3 regions of the Lysinibacillus sp. FN11 genome follow, and region 3 is predicted to be linked to each of the others. Evidence: riboswitches for the same ligand, from Rfam matches in the RefSeq annotation. Region 3 holds a riboswitch; each other region holds the start of a gene.

Region 1 (7,165 bases), 2.2 Mb from region 3:
ATCAGCTCATTCAGCGAGTTGAAAGCGGAAAAATCATTTTACATCATGATGTCTTTTCGGATGAGCATAATGCACGTTTTATTACACATTTGTTTTCTCAATTTGTTTTGCTGCTGGTGGGTATAACTTTTGGTATTATATCTGTCGCTCTTTTAGCAATATCACAATTTATCCATGATTCTTATGCGGTCTATTTGAACACAGCAGCATATTTAGGTTTATTTTTATGTGCCATTTTGTTAGTGAGATTATCTATACAAGCATTAAGGTCGATGAAGCAATAGGTAGGGAATTTTTTCCCTACCTTTTTTCTTTGATACCCTCAAATATTACAAAAACATTACAAAAGATCTACTGGGTCTAATGTCGAATTAGCTAATAGTTTCCCTGTGTAGAAGAAAAATGTGTTTTGTAGAATAATGTAGTTTATAGGCGAATGTTACAGAAATATTTCGAGTTTTACTAATGTATTAAATAGACATGAAATAGTATAAAAGTTATGTAGAAAATGCTAAACTTTAAAAGGCTAAAATAAATATAAGAACATTTAATTAAAATAGAAATCGTTCAAGTGATTACATGGAATATCGAGAGCGAAATTGATAGATGAAGGGAAATGAAGGTAACGTGGCTAAGCGTAACAAATGGCGTAAGTCGATGGTGCTAGCATTAGCACTAGCTGGCGGCTTATTATTTAATACAATTCAACCAACAGAAGTACATGCCGAAGAAACATCTCAACAAATGATTGAGAAAAAGGCAGAAATAGATGCACAAATTAAAAAATTACAAGAAGAACTAACGAAACTACAACAAGAGATCGACGCAAAAGTAAAGGTATTTAAACAAGTACAAGCTGATATTAAAGAAGTGGATGCTAGTATTGTTGAAACACAAAAACGCATCGAGCAACGTTCAAAAATTTTAAGTGAACGTATGGCTGCATACCAAGCGCAAGACAACACTGTAGGTGTTTATTTAAACGTAGTGCTTGAGGCAAAAAGCTTTGCAGATTTAATGGATCGTGTCGTAGCGGTAAAAACATTAATGGATGCTGACCAAGAATTAGTGGATCAACAGGAAGCAGATAAAGCAAGCTTAGAGCAACAAAAAGCTACATTAGATGAAAAACAAAAGGAACTTCAAAAACAATTCCAAGAGCTTCAGCAAAAAGAAAGCGAAATGGAAGTGAAGAAAGCTGAGAACGAAGCGAAATCACTTGCATTAAAAGCTGAAATTGCAACGAAACAAGAAGAAGAACGTTTAGAAGCAGAGCGTAAAGCAGCTGAAGAAGAGGCAGCTCGTTTACGTGCACTTCAAGCAGCTACACCAGTTATACAAGCAACTCAAAATAATGGTGGAGGCGAACCACAAAAGATTATTGTTGGGTCAGGAGCTGGCACTGTTTCTTCAGGAGATGCCATTTCAACAGCTAAACAATTCCTAGGACGTCCTTATGTTTGGGGTGGTAGCAACCCATCAACAGGTTTTGACTGTTCGGGTCTTGTACAATGGTCATATAAGCAAGCGGGTGTTTCTTTACCTCGTACAGCATCACAACAATATTTAGCAACACAACGCATTTCAGCAGGTGAAGCACGTGTTGGGGACTTAGTGTTCTTCAGCTATGGTTCAGGGGTTGCACACGTAGGTATTTATTTAGGTAATAACACAATGATCGACGCTCAAAACAATGGTGTCGTAATTGAGTCACTTGATTGGTGGAATCAATACTTAGTAGGCTTTGGACGTATTCAATAGGCCTCACTATTATATAGACGGTTGATATAAGAAAAAGGTCATCTTTGTAGAGAAAAATATACAAAGATTGACCTTTTTATTTTGCATTTCTTTCAAAAGAAACAAGACGACTACTTCTATTCTTGAAAAGAGATTTCCCTGCATACTAGATTGATATTAAATTTTAAAATTTACTTTGATGACACCTGTCTCTTTCAACGCAATAAAGAAAATAATAACGAATGGACCAACAAGTAAACCGATAATACCAAATAACTGTAGACCTATGAACATGGAAATTAATGTTGGTAAAGTGGACAAACCGATATGGTCTCCCATTAACTTAGGCTCGACTACTCGACGAATAATAAGTAAAATAGCAGCTAAGATGAATAATTTTACAGCTATAGAGGTGTTTCCCATCAATAGGTGGTAAAGCCCCCATGGCGCTAGAATAATGATAGAGCCTAGGAATGGTACAATATCTATTAACCAGATAATAACCGTCATTGTTACTGCGTATTTCGGTTGGATTAATAGCAGTCCAATGAGTGTGACGCCTCCAATAATAAAGCTTACAAATAAGTGAGCCTTCATATAGCCAAATGTAGCATCTTTTAAGCGATTTAAAATAATTTTTATCTTCTTTGCTGTATTGGGTTTTAAATATTTATAAGTGATTTGCTTTAACTTAGGCAAATCAAGCATAAATAGGAATAGCGCAATCATATAAACGAGAAGACTGATAAATAGGCTGGGTATCTCTGAAAAGAAGGCAGAAACTTTGCTATAATTAAAGAAGCTTAAAAAGGATTCTTCAACTTTCTTTATGAAATCCATTGTGGTTTTTTGAAGCGAAGCACTTACTTCAGGTGGAAAGTCTTCTGTGTATTTAGAAATATTTTCTTGCATATGAAGCCACATATCTGATAGCTTGGAAATATAATAGGGAGCTTGCTTAGATAGTAAAATTATTTGTGTCATTATTTGTGTAATGGATAGATAACAAATAATAGATATAACAATAACACTCACTATGTAAATAAAAGCAACTGCTATTTTCCGTGACATTTTCCATTTTCGTTTAAAGAACATGACAATGGGTTCTAAGAAAAATGCACTGATCCCAGCAAGTATTAAAGGCATGGACAATGGGATAACAAAATAGGCAGCTAGAAGTAGGGATATTATCACAATCAACCGAAAAATCAATTTCCTAGCATTAAATTTATTCATAAACTCACCTTCTTTGCGAAAAAAATTAAGTTAAGTGTACCATAAATCAAATTTTATTACGTTCTGAAACAATAAAGGTAGGGATGAATTATGGAAAAAGAGATTTTGCAACTTTTTAGTAATCTAACAGAGCATGATCGCGATATTCAATATGAATCTTACGAGGAATTAATGAAAATTATGCAGGAACCCGTAGATTGGACATATGCAGTTTGGGAACAGCTAATAAAAGCACTTACATACAATAATGGTTATTCTCGTGCACGTGCTGCACAAATTTTATGCGCTTTAGCTGCAAAAAGTGATCCAGAAGAAAGGGTCTTGGAGGATTTTTTAAAGATTTGGGCTGTGACTTACGATGAACAATCTGCTACAGCAAGGCATGCATTACAGGCCATTTGGAAAATTGGACAGGCGGGTCAAGTACAAAGAGATTTGGTTGTATCGTATCTAGCTAAAAGATTTCAAACATGTATAGATGAAAAACAGCCATCTCTTATTCGTCAGGATATTATTATGTCATTTAAAAAGCTATATGATCAAACAAATGACTCGAAATTATTAGATATTGCCCATCGTTTAATTAATGAAGAACAAGATGCTAAATATAAAAAGAAGTATAAGTCAGCCATCCGTTCAAAGTAGCGAGGTGGTGTTTTTTTGTGCAAATTCTTTGATGAACGGTAGAATAGTCAACTATAATGAATGAAAAAAGGGGATTATAGCATGAGCATTTATAATTATCTAGTTCGGAAGCCTAATGGCGAAATTTTATCAATGGAAACATATCGTGGAAAAACAATGTTAATTGTTAACACGGCAAACCAATGCCGATTTACATATCAATTTGAAGACTTACAGAAAATGTATGATAAATATGGAAAAGAGAATTTTGTAGTTCTTGGCTTCCCTTGTGATCAATTTGGCCATCAAAATCCTGAGGATGGAGAGGAAACTAAGCATCTATGCAAGGTAAACTATGGGGTCACATTCCCGATTTTTGAGCTTGTACAGGTAAATGGAGAGGCTACACATCCACTCTTTAATTATTTAAAGCATGAAGTGAATTACCGAGAGTTTGGGAAGGCAAGTATGCAGGAGAAAATGTTGGCAGAAGCAATTGTTCAACTTGCCCCAAGCTTTTTAGATGGTCGTAACATTCGCTGGAACTTTACAAAATTTCTAGTAGATGCTAATGGTAAGACCGTCGCACGCTTTGAACCAACAGATTCACAGCTCGATATTGAACAAGCAATTGAAACACTACTATAGTAAATTTCTTAATAATGTAAAAATTTGTTGGAATTTTCTCTTCTAGTGTTACTATATTTTAAAATTGAGTACAGCTATTTTTTTTGAATCATATATGATAAACTGCTTTACAAATGAAATATTCTTGCAGGATAAAGGTGCTAGTAAGCATAATCGGGAATCCGGTGAAAAACCGGAGCTGTTTCCGCAACTGTAAGTACAGCCATTATAAAGATTTACCACTGTCTCAAAGAAGATGGGAAGGTCCTTTATAACACATTCGTTTTATGTGACGAACTGTACAAGCCAGGAGACCGACCTTTATTTGAACGTATAAAAACTTCTCGGAAGCTAGGAGGATATACGGCAAATACATAGGCTTTGTCTAGTTTGATGGCTCAATCTTGTATTTTTGTCGTTCCTTTGCAAAAGGAGCGACTTTTTTTATGCCTTTCAAGTAAGAATTTTTCATTATAGAAAATAGGGGGGAAGCAAGTGAAAAAAGATGCCCGTTATTCTTGTTATCCATTTATGCGTGAGAAAGCTTCAACGGTTGATTTTGAAATTCGAACAGATAGCCTTACAACACATCTAGGAGTTGCATTAGCTGCGGTAAAAAAAGAGGATGTTCAAGTTGTTGCTGAGGATTTATTACTTATGTTACCTATGGCGTATCATGTGAATGGCTCAGTTCGTGGGAAATTAGCGGTAACTGAAGAGGATTTATCTTGGTTAAGTGAGCGTTATGATTTTTACGTTCGCCATGTGAAGGAAGAGATTCAAAGTTTTGTTTTACCTCAAGGAACAGAGGCCGCTGCAGCCTTACATCTTTGTCGCAGTGAGGCAAAAAAATCATATCGAACTTTACACAAAGTATCAGAAGAACGAGAGGTTCCTGCTATTCTTTTCGATTACCTTGGTTTATTAGCTAATGTATGTTTTGTCATGGCTGTTTTTATGAATCAGCAAGCTGGAATTTCTGAAATACCGTTTATTAGTAAATCCTACCCAATGAAAAAGAAAAAGGAGAATAACAATGAAGAAAGTATTTAATTTCCAATGGCTATCAGTGCTCTTACTTGCACTGGTATTAGCAGGCTGTGGCACTGCTGAAGATACAAAAAATAAAGATGCCTCGCAGGGTACACAACACGTAGAGAAAACAAGCTATAAAGTGACAGATGACCGTGGAGTGGAAATAGCGTTTAATGAAGTACCAAAAACAGTTGTATCTTTACAACCAAGTAATACTGAAATTTTGTTTGCTTTAGGTGTTGGCGATAAAATTGTAGGAGCAACTGAGTACGATACTTACCCAGAGGAAGCACAAAAAATTGAACGTGTCTCTGATACTACGAACTTTAACAGTGAAAGAATTATAGCGTTAAAGCCAGATGTTGTTATTGCTTATACAATCGGTGATAAGGATGCACTAAAGCCGCTTGAGGACGCAGGAATTAAAGTGTTTGTTATTCAATCTGCGACTACTTTCGATGATGTTTATGGAGATATCGAACAAATAGCTGCTGTGATGGATGTTGCTGATAAAGGAAATAAATTAAATGAAGAGATTAAAGCGAAAATTGCTGAAGTACAAACGAAGGTGAAGGACGTAAAAACGCCGAAAAATGTTTATTTAGAGGTTAGCCCTAAGCCAGACATATATACAGCAGGCTCTAGCACTTTCCAGCAAGAAATATTAGATGCAGCTAATGTTAATAATGTTTTTTCTGACTTGAATAGCTGGGCAAAAGTGAATGAGGAAGATGTTATTGCTAAAAATCCAGATATTATTTTAACAACAGTAAACTATACAGAAGATCCAATAGGAGAAATTCTTGGACGAGATGGTTGGAATACTGTGACAGCTATTCAAAACAAAGCGGTATTGTCCATCGATACAGATATCTCTAATCGACCTGGTCCGCGTATTGGTGAAGCTGTAGAATTAGTAGCGAAGGCTGTGTACCCAGAGTTATTTAAATAAGAAATGTTTCCATGCTAGCTGTCAGCCATTCAGCTAGCATTTTTTATGTGGTTTAAATTATTACCTAGCGTGAAAATTGGAATTAATGTAGTTTGTTCTTTAAAATAAAAGTAAGTATGCTTAATAATCTTAGGAGGTGTAGTGAGTGGAGCAATTAGAGACAAAGGTAATTCCATTTGAAGCAGTCCATAATTTCCGAGACATGGGTGGATATAAGACAAAAGATGGGCGTAGGGTAAAGAACGGTTTATTTTACCGCTCAGCTGCTCTTGGAAAAATGACACTGGCGGATAAAGAGCTATTTGAAACGTTAGGGATTAAAACCATTTTTGATTATCGCGATAACAATGAGGCGTATCATAATCCTAACCCAGTGTTCTCATATGCTCAATATATACAAATCCCAGCGAAGGGTAATCATGCTTTTGAAATGCCTACCAATGCTGGTGGTAGAGATTTCTATAAAGTGGTAAGCCCTGAGATGTTTCGAGATTTTTATGCACAAATGCCTTTTAACAATCTTTCATTTAAAGAGTTAATGCAAACGATTCAAAACCCTGATAATCTAGGTCTTGTACATCATTGCGCAGTTGGTAAGGACCGAACGGGTATTGGAGGAGCACTTATTTTGCTAGCTTTAGATGTACCTGAGGAGACCATCATGGAGGACTATTTAGATACTAATATACATTTACGTCCAATGGTAGAAAGAATGGCTCAGGCTATTCAGCATCAGTATAATGAGCAAGAACTACAGCAATTTTATGCATTAATGTCCGCCCGTGAAGACTATTTACAAGCAGCATTGGATGCGATGGATCGTCGCTATGGTTCTAAGACTGGGTTTTTAGAGCAGGAATTTGGCCTAACAATTGAAAAACGAGAGCAATTACAATCCTATTGCTTAATTTAAAAAATGGCCCTTTCACACGATGTGGGAGGGATTTATTA
Region 2 (7,165 bases), 710 kb from region 3:
GGTGTTTAAAATCTACACCAGAATCAATGACAGCAACTGTGACATCATGGTTGCCTGCTAATTCTAGTGCCTTATCCATTTGCAGTAGGTTTAAATGATACATCTCTTGTTTCTTAGGATCAGCTTCATTATTGAAAGAATGATAGACGTAGCTAGGAGACACACTAGATATCCCGTTTTGCTTTAAATAGTAAGAGACGGCTTTTTCGATTGATACGCCTTTATTTAGTTGTACAACATCATAACCTAATGAAGGAATGGAGCGGATGACCTTGGAGCCAATTTTTTTATGTACGTTTTTATCAAGATCTGAATGCTTGATAACAATTGTATCCTTACTCATCCATTTTTCTTCATTCTTCTCTGTTTGTTTTGCACTGTTTGCCAGCATGTTTTTCGCTTTATGCTGTGGTGCCTCAGCAAAGGCAGAAGCAGCAGGAACCATGAGTGCAGCGGATGCTACAACAGCGACTGATTTTTTATACCAACTTTTCAATTGTTATCTCTCCTTGGTGTTATAAATTAAGTCTCGACTATATTAATACGGACAAAGATTAGAAAAGTTTCGTAATGGAGGAAAATTTTTCTTTGCTATTTTAATTTTTGGTAGGTATAACGAAAAAACGGACAGCTAAACACGGCTTGTTTTTCGTATACCTAGCATTGTTAAAAGCTTTAAATCTGTTCTATTAATTGTTGTAACTCCTGCTTGGAACGAGGGATTTTGATATTTTCCTGCAATAGCTTCTTTTTTTGCAAAGCTATGACCATTTCAAAAATCCATGGACGTTCAAGATGCGCGCGATGTAACAATTCGTCTTCATAAAACAAGGTGATTGGATCACCGTTATAAATAATTTTTCCAGCCTCCATAACAATGATTAGATCGGCCCATTCATAGGCGAGAGGTATGTCATGGGTTGCTAGTAAAATGGTTCTCTCACCATCATCTAATTTGGCTAAGTATTGTAATACTTGTGTAGCATAATAATTATCAAGACCTGCTGTTGGTTCGTCTAACAAAAGGACAGAGGGCTCCATCGCTAAAACACCTGCCATTGCTACACGTTTTTTCTGACCTACGCTTAAAAAATGAATGGGTTTATCAAGCAAATCTTCCACTTCGGTTTGCGCAACGGCCCAAGCTATTTTTTCTTCCGTTTTTTCAGTAGACCAGCCGAGATTTAATGGGCCAAATGCTATATCTTGCTTGACGGTCCCTGAAAAAGCTGATGATCTGCATTCTGAAAAACAATGCCGACTTTTTGGCGTAGGGCCTTTAAAGCTTTTTGACTATATTCCAGACCGTTACCTTCGAATACAATCGTCCCAGCTGTAGGTTTTAAAATACCATTAAGATGCTGAAATAAGGTTGATTTTCCCGCGCCATTATGCCCGAGTATGGCGATTTTTTTACCTTTTGGAATGTTTAATGTAATATCTGATAACGCCTTCGTACCATCCGCATAGGCATAAGATAATTGGTTGAGTTTAAAATAAAACGTTGTCATGTGAAATACCCTCCGTATACGATGAGGACTAGTAAAATTGCTGCCATGCCTAGCCAATTTTTCTTGCTATAAGAGCCCTTCTCTTGCCAGTAGACAGCCTCGCCTCCACGTGATTGCATGGCGTTGTTGAGCTCCCGGCTACGTTGAAACATTTCCACAAATAATGCCACAATAAGCATGGAGACAGAGCGTAGCCATTGCATCGGTGAATGATAGCCGAGACGTGCTTGCTGGGCGAGATGTATATTTTGCATACTTTCTAAAAACATAAAAATAAAACGATAGGTTAGTTCGACGAGCTCCACTAATAAAGAGGTCGCCATTGTCGTAGCACATAACATATTCCTTGTACGGAAGTAGTTAGAATTAAAAAGTATAAACAACTAATGCTGCCAAGGACAATAAAGAACAGCTGTTGCGCTGATAACACACTTGCGTTCCCAATAAAAACAGTCCAATTCCTCCATGTAAACGACCAAATATGGGCAGGAGTGTATTCGTTGATGATGTAAAAGAAAGTAAAATAGATACAAGACTTGTTAATAAGAAAAAGCCAGGTAGCAATAATAGTTTGCCATAGTATGTAAGCGGAATTTTGGCACCTAAAATGATAAAAGCACTCATTACAAAAAATGTAATGAGTGAAAGTCGTTCATCTCTCATGATGAGCGTTATGAGAAGTAATCCAAGTGAAAATATCATTTTTTCTAGCGGATGAACGGCCGCTAGCTTATTCAGATAGGCATACTTATCAATGAGTAACATAATGGTTAACCTTCTTTGTGTTTGCCACGCATATAGCCGATGAAGTAGCCAATAAAGCCAGCTCCTATAGCTGCCTGTAGCACGAATAATAAGCTTTCGATTTCACCACTTGGTGGCTCCCATAGACTTTCAAACCATGGCTCATATTCCGCATTGATTTCACCAATAGCTGCTTCTGCTTCTCCATCAGCACCACCAAATTCAGCACCTTTTTGTATGAACAAGGGAATGATGGCTAATAACACAACAATTGCTAATAACAATAAATTTTTTTTCATCTGTTAATGTGCCTCCTTTGTTGAGAAAACACGTAAAGTTTTTAGTTCGCTAATATTGTATTTTTTCAAGAAATTCATCACTATGACCGTTAAAATTCCTTCACTCACTGCTAAAGGAATTTGAGTTAAGGCAAAAATACCTGCAAACTTTGTAAAGGATGCCATAAAGCCTCCAACCTCTGAAGGAAAGGCTAGTGCTAGTTGTACAGAAGTCACAATGTATGTACCTAAATCACCAAGCATAGCTGCAAAGAATACGGCTAGTGAAAATGACAAGCCTACTTTTTGAGCACCTTTAAAGACAAAGTAAGCAATAAAAGGACCAACAATAGCCATAGAAAAGGCATTAGCCCCTAAAGTTGTAATTCCTCCATGAGCTAATAATAAAGATTGAAATAATAAAACGATTGTTCCAATTACACTCATTGCTAGAGGGCCAAAGAGTACTGTCCCAAGTCCTACACCAGTTGGGTGAGAGCAGCTACCTGTAACAGAAGGGATTTTTAAGGCGGATAGCACAAAGGCAAAGGCTCCTGAAAGCCCCAAAAGCATTTTTGTTTCAGGATTTTCATCAACGGTTTTTCGAATAGAACGCAATCCTAGAATGATAAATGGAATAGAGATGACCCACCAAAAAATAGCCCATTCGATTGGTAAAAAACCTTCCATGATATGCATGGCAAAGGCACGTTTTGGCACGATTAAAAAGGCCAGTAAAAAATAACTAAGTTTCCACCATGAAAATTTCAAAAAGCTTTCCTCCTAACTAATTAGTAGATTTTTAGAAGATTGCGTGCGTAATTAAAAAAAGCACTTCTCCACTGGTGGAAAAGTGCATAGCTAAAAAAGCAAATAACATTCTCATCTGCTAAGCCGCACACCTATCCTCGTAGGCTGAAACGATCACTTATTTTTCGGCAGGTCTCCTGGCTCTAGTTCAATGCTTTATAGGTCTTCCCATCCGTTGGACAGTGACATATTCTATAAAGCTCCCTATTACAGTGGCGGGACCGCGCCGGACTCAAACCGGCTTCCCTTTTAAGCAAAATGACAAGCACTTTGCACCGAAAAACATTCAAATTGTGAGATTTCACGACAAAGTGTAACATGAATTTCCATAAATATGCTATACCTTTTATAAATTTTTATAATTAAAGGTCAATGGCGAATATTCTGATAACGATTTATGCGTAAATTATATAGATTGTATAAATTTCATACCTAGTTCCATTCAAAATTGATAAATTTGTCATAAATTTTTAAAGAAATATTGAAATTTTAAAAAAATAAGATATGATAAAGACAGTTTTCTATTTAAAATTCTAATAAAAATTTCATATAAAACGTCAATAAGTGCTCGAATAGCTCGAGATAATAGGGAAATTGGTGAAAATCCAATACAGCCCCCGCTACTGTAATAGCTGATGAAATTGCAAAGCCACTGGTGCAAACTTGGGAAGGTGCGATAGTAAAATGAAGCTTAAGTCAGGAAACCTGCTTATTTGATTGTGCATGCAAACTTTTCGGAGGGAGAAGTTGAAGCGAAAGCGAGTACCTGTATTTCATGCTATTCGTTTTTATTTGGCTTCTACAAAACCTTTACTCTTCGTTATAGAGTAAAGGTTTTTCTTTTTCCAAAAAGCAAATGAGGGGAGACAGAAGATGACAACTTGGAATTTAGAGGGGATGAAAACACATCTCTTTATTTGCAATGGCAGTAGCTGCATGAAAAAGGATGGGGAGGAAATTACCTTAGCCATTCGAGATGAGATACAGCGGCAAGCACTCGATCAAGAAATACATACGACAAGAACGCGCTGTAATGGACGATGCAAGGATGCTTGTGTGGTAATTGCCTACCCCCAAGGGAACTGGTATCGTGTGCCATCAACAGAGCATGCTAGAACACTAGTACAAGATTTACATCATGAATCCTTATACAACGAACATGTCTTTACACTTCATGAAGGTACATTACAGCGTACTGCTCAAACAACTGCCATTAAAGGGATCGAAAAGGTGAAAGAGGGGTAACAACATGGCGCAAAAAGGAAAAATTTTCGTAGTAGGCTTTGGACCTGGAGATTTTAAGCATATTACGACACGTGCAGTAGAGGCATTACAACAAAGTGATATGATTATAGGCTACAAAACCTATGTAGAGCTGATTCAAGATTTAGTAAGTGCAAAATCGATTGTTAGTACAGGCATGACAGAAGAAGTGTCGCGTGCACAGGAAGCCGTTCGTCAAGCAGAAGCAGGGAGCATCGTCTCGGTGATTTCGAGTGGTGATGCAGGCGTCTATGGTATGGCGGGATTAGTATATGAGGTGTTAATTGAGCTAGGCTGGACAGAAGCAACAGGAATTGAAGTAGAAATTGTTCCTGGGATTTCTGCGATTAATTCATGCGCTAGCATACTTGGTGCACCCATTATGCACGATGCTTGTACAATCAGCTTGAGTGACCATCTAACACCTTGGAATTTAATTGCAAAGCGTGTCGAGGCAGCTGCAATGGCAGACTTTGTCATTGCTTTATACAATCCTAAAAGTGGTCGTCGAACAAGACAAATTGTCGAGGCTCAGCGAATTCTCTTAGAATATCGTTCGCCAGACACACCAGTAGGGCTGGTGAAAAGTGCCTATCGAGAACGTCAAGAAGTGACCATGACAACACTAGCAGAAATGCTAGAACATGATATTGGTATGCTGACAACAGTTATTATCGGGAATTCATCAACATTTTTCTATGACAATAAGATGATCACGCCACGCGGTTACCAACGTAAATATACCCTAGGTGAAGAAAAACAGCCATTACGTCCTCATCAACGTTTACGCGAAGAAAATGAACCTTGGGCAATGAACCAAGAGACAGGAACAGCGCGAAATGACTTTACGGCTGACCCTAATGCGGGACGATTTAACAAACCCAGTATAGCCGCTACGTCAAAGCCGAAAAAAACAGCTCTTGAAATGGCTACAGCGGCACTCGCAATGGTAAAAGGGACAAGCGCAGTCAAAGTAACACCGAAGCTTGTACAGCAAAAAATAGAATCTATATTTGAACTAGCAGTAAGCCCTGGAGTAGCCAATAAATTTTTTACTCCCCAGCAAATGATGACGTTAGCAGAGGTTGTTGGGGAGGAGGGGACGATGGAATACACACCAGATCATCAAATTCATTTGAAAATACCAACGACTGCCCCTGAACAGATCACAGAGAAATTACAGGAAGTAGGATTTTTATTAACCCCGATTGGTGATGTGTTATCACTGAAGGCTTGTGATTTTTGCTACGGTGAAAAGGCTGATTCGATACCATATGCAGAGGAATTACAAGAAAAACTAGGTGGTATGTCCTTACCGAAGACATTAAATATCGGCTTTAATGGCTGTGGTATGGCATGTTATCGGGCTGTATTTGATGATATTGGCATCGTCTACCGCAAAAGTAAATTTGATGTCTTTATTGGAGCAAAACCAGTCGGTCGTACGGCTCACGCAGCACAGCCTGTTGTAGAAGGGCTGGAGCCTGAGCAGCTGATTCCACTCATTACAGATATTATTGAAGAATATAAAGCAAATGCTCATCCAAATGAACGCTTATTTAAATATTTTAAACGTGTGAAAAAGATACTGCATTTTACGTATCAAGATATGTCTTCCAAAATAAAAGTAGAGCCGGCTCCGTGCGGCGACTAGTAAGGAGTAGAGAGATGAAAGCTATTTTATTTGTCGGCCATGGGAGCCGTTTAGCAGCAGGAAATGATGAGGTTCGTACATTTATCGAACAAATGACACCGCGTATTGATGAACAATTTTTAGTGGAAACTTGTTTCCTTGAATTTGCTTCACCGAACATCGAAGAAGGTATTACAAACTGTGTGAAAAAGGGAGCTACAGAGGTGCATGTAATACCAATCATTTTACTACATGCAGGCCATTCAAAACTGCATATTCCAGCGGAAATCGAGCATGCGCGTGAGCATTATCCAACGATTACCTTCACATATGGTCAAACAATTGGTATCCATGATGAAATCTTTGCCATTTTACAAGATCGCCTAGCTGAAATTGGCTTTAATTCAGAACAAGAGCAGGAAGAAACAGCGATTTTATTGATTGCACGAGGTGGCAGTGATCCATCTGCTAATGGTGATTTTTATAAGATCACACGACTTCTATGGGAAAAACTACCTGTAAAATACGTAGAAAGTGCTTTTATGGGTGTCACAGATCCACGAGTTGAAGAAGGAATTGAACGTTGTGTCAAACTAGGTGCAAAAAAAATCATCATGTTACCATACTTTTTATTCACAGGCATTTTGATGGAACGCATGCATGGTATGTGTGAGAAGTTTACTGAACTTTATCCAGATTGTGATATACAAATTGCTAACTATTTTGGCTACCATGAGCGTTTACAAAATGTTTTATTAGAGCGTATTGAACAGGCAATCAACGGTACATCAACAGGTATGCAAGATCTAGAAGATTATCGCGCCTATGCGGCAGTACATGGACATGCACATCATCATCACCATCATGATCACGATCATGGACATGCGCATCACGATCACGATCATGCGCATCATCACGATCACCAT
Region 3 (7,165 bases):
CTTTCCACTTCTTGACAGTTCATGATTCGCCTCAGGGAAACGCACGAATTTTGTTTGTTTTTTACGATACTTTAAGGCGATAAACAATTGCTCTGCCTGCTCAATTGGACAACGATAGTCTTTTTCACCATGTAAAATCAATAATGGTGTCTCCACTTTGTCTACATACTTCAGCGGCGAATGATGCCATAGCTTCTCTATATCATCGAGTCCTGCTTGAATTTGCCAGTCTGTAAAGTAATAGCCGATATCACTGACACCAGCAAAGCTAATCCAGTTCGAAATGGAGCGCTGCGTCACAGCTGCTTTAAAGCGATTTGTATGGCCCACAATCCAGTTAGTCATAAAACCACCGTAGCTTCCACCAGTTACTCCTAGACGATCCTGATCAATAAAATCATAGTGCTCCAGAGCGTAGTCTACCGCTGCCATTAAGTCCGCATAATCATTACCACCATAATCGCCACGTACTGCATCAACAAATTTTTGGCCATAGCCATGACTACCACGCGGATTAGTGTAAAGCACTGCAAAACCTTGTGCAGCAAGGATTTGGAATTCATTAAAGTAGGTATTGCCATACATTGCATGTGGACCACCGTGGATTTCAAGAATGAGAGGATACTTCTTCCCTGCTTCATAGCCAACTGGCTTCATAATCCAGCCATTGACCTTCCAGCCTTCTGCACCTTCAAATTCTATACTCTCTGGAACAGCTAATGTTTTGGTCTTTAAAAATTCTTCATTAATGGACGTCAACTGTTCTGTGTCACCCGTTTTTAGGTTCACATAAAACAGATCGCCTGGATTGGTCGTTGTGCTAATAGCCACAATAGCCTGATCGTTTTGCGCATCAAGTGAGAAGCCATAAACATATTGATCATCATGGATAGCTGGGTAAATTTCGCCATCTACATTTCCGTAATAGATCGCCGCATTGCCGTGATCTGTGACTTGGAAGTAGAAGCTATGATTATCATTCATCCATTGCACACGTGGTGACGCTACACCTTGCAGGAAATCACCGATGACAAAATCACCGACAGGCGCATCAAATTCACTTGTTACACAGTTTAGTAGTTTTTGCTCCATGTCATAAATCCAAAGCTTCGCTTGTGTGGCATTTTCAAATTCACGTTCTCCTCCTACAAAAGAAAGATAGCGACTATTCGGAGACCAAGCCGTTTGGTAATATGCTCCCGAACCTTCTGTTAGCTTGTGACTCTGTTTCGTTTCAAACTCCAATAAATAGATATCCACATTGAATGAGAAATCTAAATCCTCCGCTTTATCTGCTAAATACGTAAGGTATTTGCCATCTGGCGACCAAGTACCCAGATGGAAGTACTCTTTGCCTTCTGTCACTTGTTCTAGCTCTCCTGATTCCACATTGACAATGGCAATATGGGTAAACTGTTCCATATCAATAAATCCACCAGCATCCGATTTGTGTTTCATTTTCTCGATTTCTAGTGGCTTTAGATCTTTATCCTTTTTCTTCTCATCCTCCGCTTTATCTAGGATGGTTTCATCTTTCCCTAGCACGACTGAAAAAGCAATTTTCTTGCCACATGGTGACCAGACAGGGGATGTCGCTCCATTTTTACAATGTGTCACCTGTTTTGCCTCTCCACCTGCTTTCGAAAGAACATAAATTTGTGACTTACCTGTTCTCGTTGACAAAAATGCAATTTGACTGCCATCTGGTGACCAAACAGGGGAACTCGTTCTATCTTCACAAAATGTCCATTGCTGTGGTGTTTTGTCCTTCAAGTTTATGTAAAACAAATTCGATATATAGTCATTTTTCTTCTCGTCCATACGAGTCTCTACATAAACTACCTCTGTCCCATCTGGTGAAAGCTGTGGATCTGCTACTGATTTTAAGCGATAAAGATCTTCTGGTTGAATCCCTTGTTTCGATGTCATGTTCTTGCTCCTTTGTATTGTAATTTTCTGTGCCTTACTACAATACTTCGACACCCTAAGTAATATTCCTGCTATTTAATTGAATTTTTTACTAGTTCCCAATATTCTGCGGACTTTGTTCTGCAATAAAATTTGTAAAAGGGCTCATTTGGGCGAGCATGCTCCTTATATAGGTTGATCAGGTGCAGTAAAAAATCTTCAATTTGTGTGACGTCTACCCTCTTAGCGAATAACGTACCAGCCTGTGCCTTTGCTCCCATCGGTACTGCCCCTAAATAGACATCAAAGCTTTCTTGATGGTAAACGAGTCCAATATCATCATAGACTGCATTGTAGCAAGCTGATGCACAGCCATTAATATTGACACGCACTCTTGCAGGTACCTTCATCCCCGCTATGGCATGATAGAGCTGTTCGGTTATCGGCGCAGCCTCCATTTTCTCCCCATCACAAAAATCGCAGGCCTTCATGGCCATGATTGGACCAGAGGGAGCAACATAGAGACCTGCTTCCTGTAAGGCTTGCACCGCTTCTGTGGCATCGCACGTTGGTATGGATACGAGTATACTATAGGAAGCAGAATATTTTATCGCCCCCTTTTCGCCAGCAATTTCGGCTATTTTTTGAAGTTGTGCAGGCGTATAATGCTTATTAATAATGCCAGGGCTAACGGCTAGACGGGTAAACTCACCATGACGGTTCAGTGTCTCAAATGTTTGATCAGGTACATTTTTTTGAAATGCATTCATTTTTATCGCTCCTTATAAAAAAGGAGCTAGCAAAACGCTAGCTCGAATGGATTAAAAGTTTTCAGGATAGAAGCCCTTGGCTAAAATTTCAATGGCCTCTGCTGCACGAACCCCTTCAGACGCTGCTGAAAGTGGCAGGATGACAAAGCGCTCATTTTTGACCGCTTCCATCTCCTTCAATGCTGGATCATTTTTTAAGAATTGGATCTTTTGGTCTGCCGTTGTTTCACCGTAATCAATCACGACAACTACCTCTGGGTTGCGGTCTACTGCATCTTCCTTCGACACAGTTGTCCATCCTGATTCCACATCACCAAAGATATTTTGACCACCCGCGATTGTCACCAGCTCATTCATAAAGTTTTGACCAGCTGTAAATACATCCTTTTCACCGCTATCAAACACAAGAACACGTAATTTTTCGCTATCTTTTGGTAATTTAGCTTGTACTGCCTCTACATCTTTCGTCATTTGCTCAATTAAAGCTTCGCCACGATCCTCAATACGGAAAATCTTCGCGATATGGCGAATATCAGTGAAAATATCCTCTAATGTTGGCTTTGTCATGTTGGAAGCCGTATGTAAATACGTATGGATGCCTAATTCTTCAAGCTCTTCTGGTGTGCCTACACCCTTTTCGCCAAAGCCACTTTTCCAGCCTGCATATAGGAAATCTGCCTCGGCATCAATGACTTGCTCCTTCGTTGGGTATTGATCGGAAAGCACAGGGACTTTGTCGTATGCCTCTTGCAGTGGCTCATAGATTTTATCATCTAAGTAAGCTGTCCCTACCATAGAATCCTCTAAGCCAAGTGCTAGCATAATTTCTGTCACATGCTGATTTAAGCTAATCGCTTTTGTTGGTGCTTCCGTATATGTTTGACTTGTGTCATTGTTTTCAATGGTTACTTCGGCTGCCGCCTCAGATGGCTCAACCTTTTCACCTTGTGCTGCTGATTCCGTTTTGTCTTTTGCATTACAAGCCCCTAAAACAGCGACCAAGGCAATGATCATCATTAGCCATATACTTTTCCATTTCTTCATGTCCTTTTCTCCTTTGTTGTTAAAATATAGAAAGAAATCAGAGATTTCTTTACTACCCAGGTGTTTGGAAGGGCATAAAAAAACCCTCTTGTCGCCAAGAGAGTAGCATAGTGAAATAACGGTATATTACCTGTATCACTATCCCCATCCTCGTGGTTCTTAGTCAAAAAATACATACTGGCAGGTATCCTGGCTTAGGTTCATCATCTATACGCCTTCCCATAGTTTCACTACAGTGGCATGCTGTATAGACTCCCCATTTACAGTTGCGGGACAGCATCGGAATTGCACCGATTTCCCTTTTAAGCAAATGACAAATGCCATTTGCACCAATACGTTCTATAATGGTCAATACTATTGATAGACTAGCAGAAGAATATTTATCGCGCAATCAGTAGTATGACACTAAAAGTATAATCATCATTATATTAGCACTATTTCGACATAAAGACGAACTATTTTACAAGAAATATAGAAGCTAGTATTCTGTTACAATAAAAAGATAGCATTCTATAGAAACGAGGATTTCTTATGTACAAAACAATTGGTGTACTTGCGCACGTGGATGCAGGGAAAACGACCTTTTCTGAGCAAGTACTTTTTCATACAAATAGTATCCAAGCCCGTGGTCGAGTTGATCATCAGGATACCTTTCTTGATAATCACGAGCTGGAGCGCAGACGAGGCATTACGATATTTGCCGAGCAGGGGCGTATGAGCATTGGCGATGATACATACACATTGATTGATACGCCAGGGCATGTCGATTTCTCCCCTGAGATGGAGCGTGCCATTCGTGTGATGGATTATGCCATTATGATCATTAGCGCTGTCGAAGGGATACAAGGCCATACAGAAACAGTATGGCAACTTTTACGTCAATACCATGTCCCTACCTTCTTCTTTATCAACAAAATAGATCGTGAGGGTGCCAATGTGGAGGCTGTCATCAGCCAGCTTCGCAAAGATTGCTCACAGCATATATTGTTCATCGATGAGCCATTGCGAGCAGACTATGTATCAAATAGCATCATGGAATGGCTAGCGGAGCGCGACGAAAAATTGCTTGATGCCTTTCTGAATGAGTCATTGGAGCATGAACAGTGTCTTGCTCAGTTACAGGGAATGATTAAAAATGAATGTGCCTTCCCTTGCTTTGCTGGCTCTGCCTTAAAGGATGAGGGCATTCAGGAATTTCTTGACCAGCTCCCGCTGTTAACGAGTACCGATTTTGACAAGGTTGCCCCGTTTGAGGGAGAGGTTTTTAAAATTCGTCATGATGGTCACCAGCGTTTAACCTTTATGAAGGCGGTCAAGGGTTCATTGCATGTGCGGGATGAATTTTCATTTAGCGAAGTAACAGAAAAAGTAACTGAAATTCGCCTTTATAACGGCAGTCGCTATGAGACCGTTCAACAGGTAGAGGCGGGAGAAATTTTCGCTGTCAAAGGGCTGAGCCAGGCAAACATTGGGGATCGAATCGGTACAACGATGCTATCCCAGCCCTATGAGCTTGTCCCAACCTTACAGGCAAAGGTTCAATATGAGGGCGATCAGCATATCAAGGAAGTGCTCCAATTTTTCCGTTTACTCGAAGCAGAAGAGCCATCCTTGCGTGTGGTCTGGCAGGAAAAATTTCAGGAAATCCATGTGCATATTATGGGTGTCATTCAATTAGAGGTCCTGACAGAGGTATTCATGACGCGTTTTTCAATAGCTGTCTCCTTTGGTGAGCCGCAAATTTTATATATGGAAACCATTGCGACCCCCGTAACAGGCTATGGTCATTTCGAGCCCCTCAAGCATTATGCCGAAGTTCATTTATTAATGGAGCCAAATCCACGTGGAACAGGTAATACCTTCAGCAATGCCTGTCATGCAGATCATTTATCTTTAGGCAATCAGCGCCTTGTTGAAAAGCATCTGTTTGAGCGTGACCATCATGGGCTACTGACAGGCTTCCCTGTAACAGATATTCATTTTACACTTCTAACAGGTCGCGGGCATAATGAACATACATCGGGGGGAGATTTCCGCGAAGCCAGTTTCCGTGCACTGCGTCAGGGGCTGGAGCAGGCACAAAATGTCCTACTTGAACCCTATTATCGCTTTAAAATGAAGGCTTCAAACGACTTTATCGGCCGTATGATGAATGATATTCAGCAAGCAGCAGGCACATTCGATGACCCGATTTTATCCGAAACGGATGTTATCCTAACAGGTCGTGCGCCTGTTGCCACTTTAATGAGCTACAGTACAACCTTTGCCGCCTATACAAATGGGAAAGGTGCACTCACTCTCCAATTTGATGGCTATGATGTGTGCCATAATACAGAGGATGTGATTGCACAGATTGGCTACGATAAAAATGCAGACCCTGAGTATAGTTCCTCTAGTATCTTTTGTGCAAAGGGCAAAGGATATTCGGTTCCATGGCAAGAAGCACAGGCAGCCATGCATTGCCTGTAGGATGGGGTGATTTTGTTCGCGTGAAGGCATTACTTGCTTTCGCGGGTATTCTTCGCACTAGCGCGGGTATTTCACTTGCTTCCGCAGGTATTCGTCGCACTAGCGCGGGTATTTTTCCTGCTTTCGCGGATATTCCTAGCGCAAGATCAAACCAAGCCCTCCAAAAATGGAGGGCTTGGTTTTATAGTGCACCGACAGCCTTCTTTGTTGGTTTGTCTATCAAATAAGCGGGTTCAACTATCACGTAGTCATGCTTGTTCGTAAAATCAATCAGTACCTTACCTGGCTGACTTTTTAATAGTTGTAGATGATCAATTAATTGCAGTAAAAGCTCGTGACCGTTGCCACGTGGATGCCAGTTGAAATGATAATCATTTAACGCTTGCACTGCTTCAATAAATTGTGCATATTCCTGCTGTACAAATGCGATGAGTTTGTCATGGTGAGGTGCTAAATCGTGTAAATACGTTTCGTAAAAGCGTATAACAATCGAGCATAATAAGTCATTGACACGAGCGGCACTTAAAACAGGCTTTGGCGCCAATGAGAGACGGTCAAGGTTGGGCTTTGCGCGTGTAGAATCAATGCGTGTAATTAAGTGATACGCTTCTCCATTGACCTCATAGACAATCGGATTGGTCGGCATGTACATCATAAAACTATTCGTCTTTGTTTTCAGTTCATCTGCTATGGCTGCTTTCGCTAAAAGATGACCGTCCACATCCCCATTTTGTATCCAAATAATTTCTTTATTATATAAAATTTGCTCAAAGAAGCGATCATTGCGAATCAGCTTCGTTGCTAATAATTGATCGATCAGAGACTCGACCACCATTCTTGTTTTCGCTTTCTTAGCAACTTCTGTGCGTGGTTGCTTACAAATGTTCAGATCTTCAAAAGGCGTTTCCAACATTGTCGTTACATGAATATTTGTCATATGTGCATCCCCTTTGCGTACATATTTTCAAAACAAA

What was found. Region 3 has a riboswitch for cobalamin ahead of NP781_RS09260 (ABC transporter substrate-binding protein). Riboswitches for the same ligand answer to the same signal wherever they lie in the genome.
Region 1: another riboswitch for cobalamin. It lies ahead of NP781_RS20545 (hypothetical protein); the one in region 3 lies ahead of NP781_RS09260 (ABC transporter substrate-binding protein).
Region 2: another riboswitch for cobalamin. It lies ahead of NP781_RS13130 (energy-coupling factor ABC transporter permease); the one in region 3 lies ahead of NP781_RS09260 (ABC transporter substrate-binding protein).

What each region holds. Positions count from the first base shown of each region.
Region 1 is NZ_CP102383.1:3,904,470-3,911,634, reverse strand. It holds gene NP781_RS20570 (ABC1 kinase family protein) at 1-284, shown strand, start outside; gene NP781_RS20565 (C40 family peptidase) at 607-1,761, shown strand; gene ytvI (sporulation integral membrane protein YtvI) at 1,918-2,976, opposite strand; gene NP781_RS20555 (hypothetical protein) at 3,067-3,621, shown strand; gene NP781_RS20550 (glutathione peroxidase) at 3,703-4,248, shown strand; cobalamin riboswitch at 4,367-4,565, shown strand; gene NP781_RS20545 (hypothetical protein) at 4,723-5,280, shown strand; gene NP781_RS20540 (ABC transporter substrate-binding protein) at 5,264-6,214, shown strand; gene NP781_RS20535 (tyrosine-protein phosphatase) at 6,360-7,127, shown strand.
Region 2 is NZ_CP102383.1:2,434,343-2,441,507, reverse strand. It holds gene NP781_RS13155 (S8 family peptidase) at 1-496, opposite strand, end outside; gene NP781_RS25655 (energy-coupling factor ABC transporter ATP-binding protein) at 676-1,203, opposite strand; gene NP781_RS25650 (ATP-binding cassette domain-containing protein) at 1,200-1,511, opposite strand; gene NP781_RS13145 (energy-coupling factor transporter transmembrane component T) at 1,508-1,834, opposite strand; gene NP781_RS13140 (hypothetical protein) at 1,878-2,276, opposite strand; gene NP781_RS13135 (energy-coupling factor ABC transporter substrate-binding protein) at 2,282-2,554, opposite strand; gene NP781_RS13130 (energy-coupling factor ABC transporter permease) at 2,558-3,304, opposite strand; cobalamin riboswitch at 3,453-3,638, opposite strand; cobalamin riboswitch at 3,889-4,071, shown strand; gene NP781_RS13125 ((2Fe-2S) ferredoxin domain-containing protein) at 4,217-4,588, shown strand; gene cobJ (precorrin-3B C(17)-methyltransferase) at 4,593-6,260, shown strand; gene NP781_RS13115 (sirohydrochlorin chelatase) at 6,275-7,165, shown strand, end outside.
Region 3 is NZ_CP102383.1:1,728,661-1,735,825, reverse strand. It holds gene NP781_RS09270 (S9 family peptidase) at 1-1,929, opposite strand, end outside; gene NP781_RS09265 (precorrin-3B methylase) at 2,001-2,678, opposite strand; gene NP781_RS09260 (ABC transporter substrate-binding protein) at 2,730-3,722, opposite strand; cobalamin riboswitch at 3,884-4,071, opposite strand; gene NP781_RS09255 (elongation factor G) at 4,254-6,191, shown strand; gene NP781_RS09250 (hypothetical protein) at 6,373-7,128, opposite strand.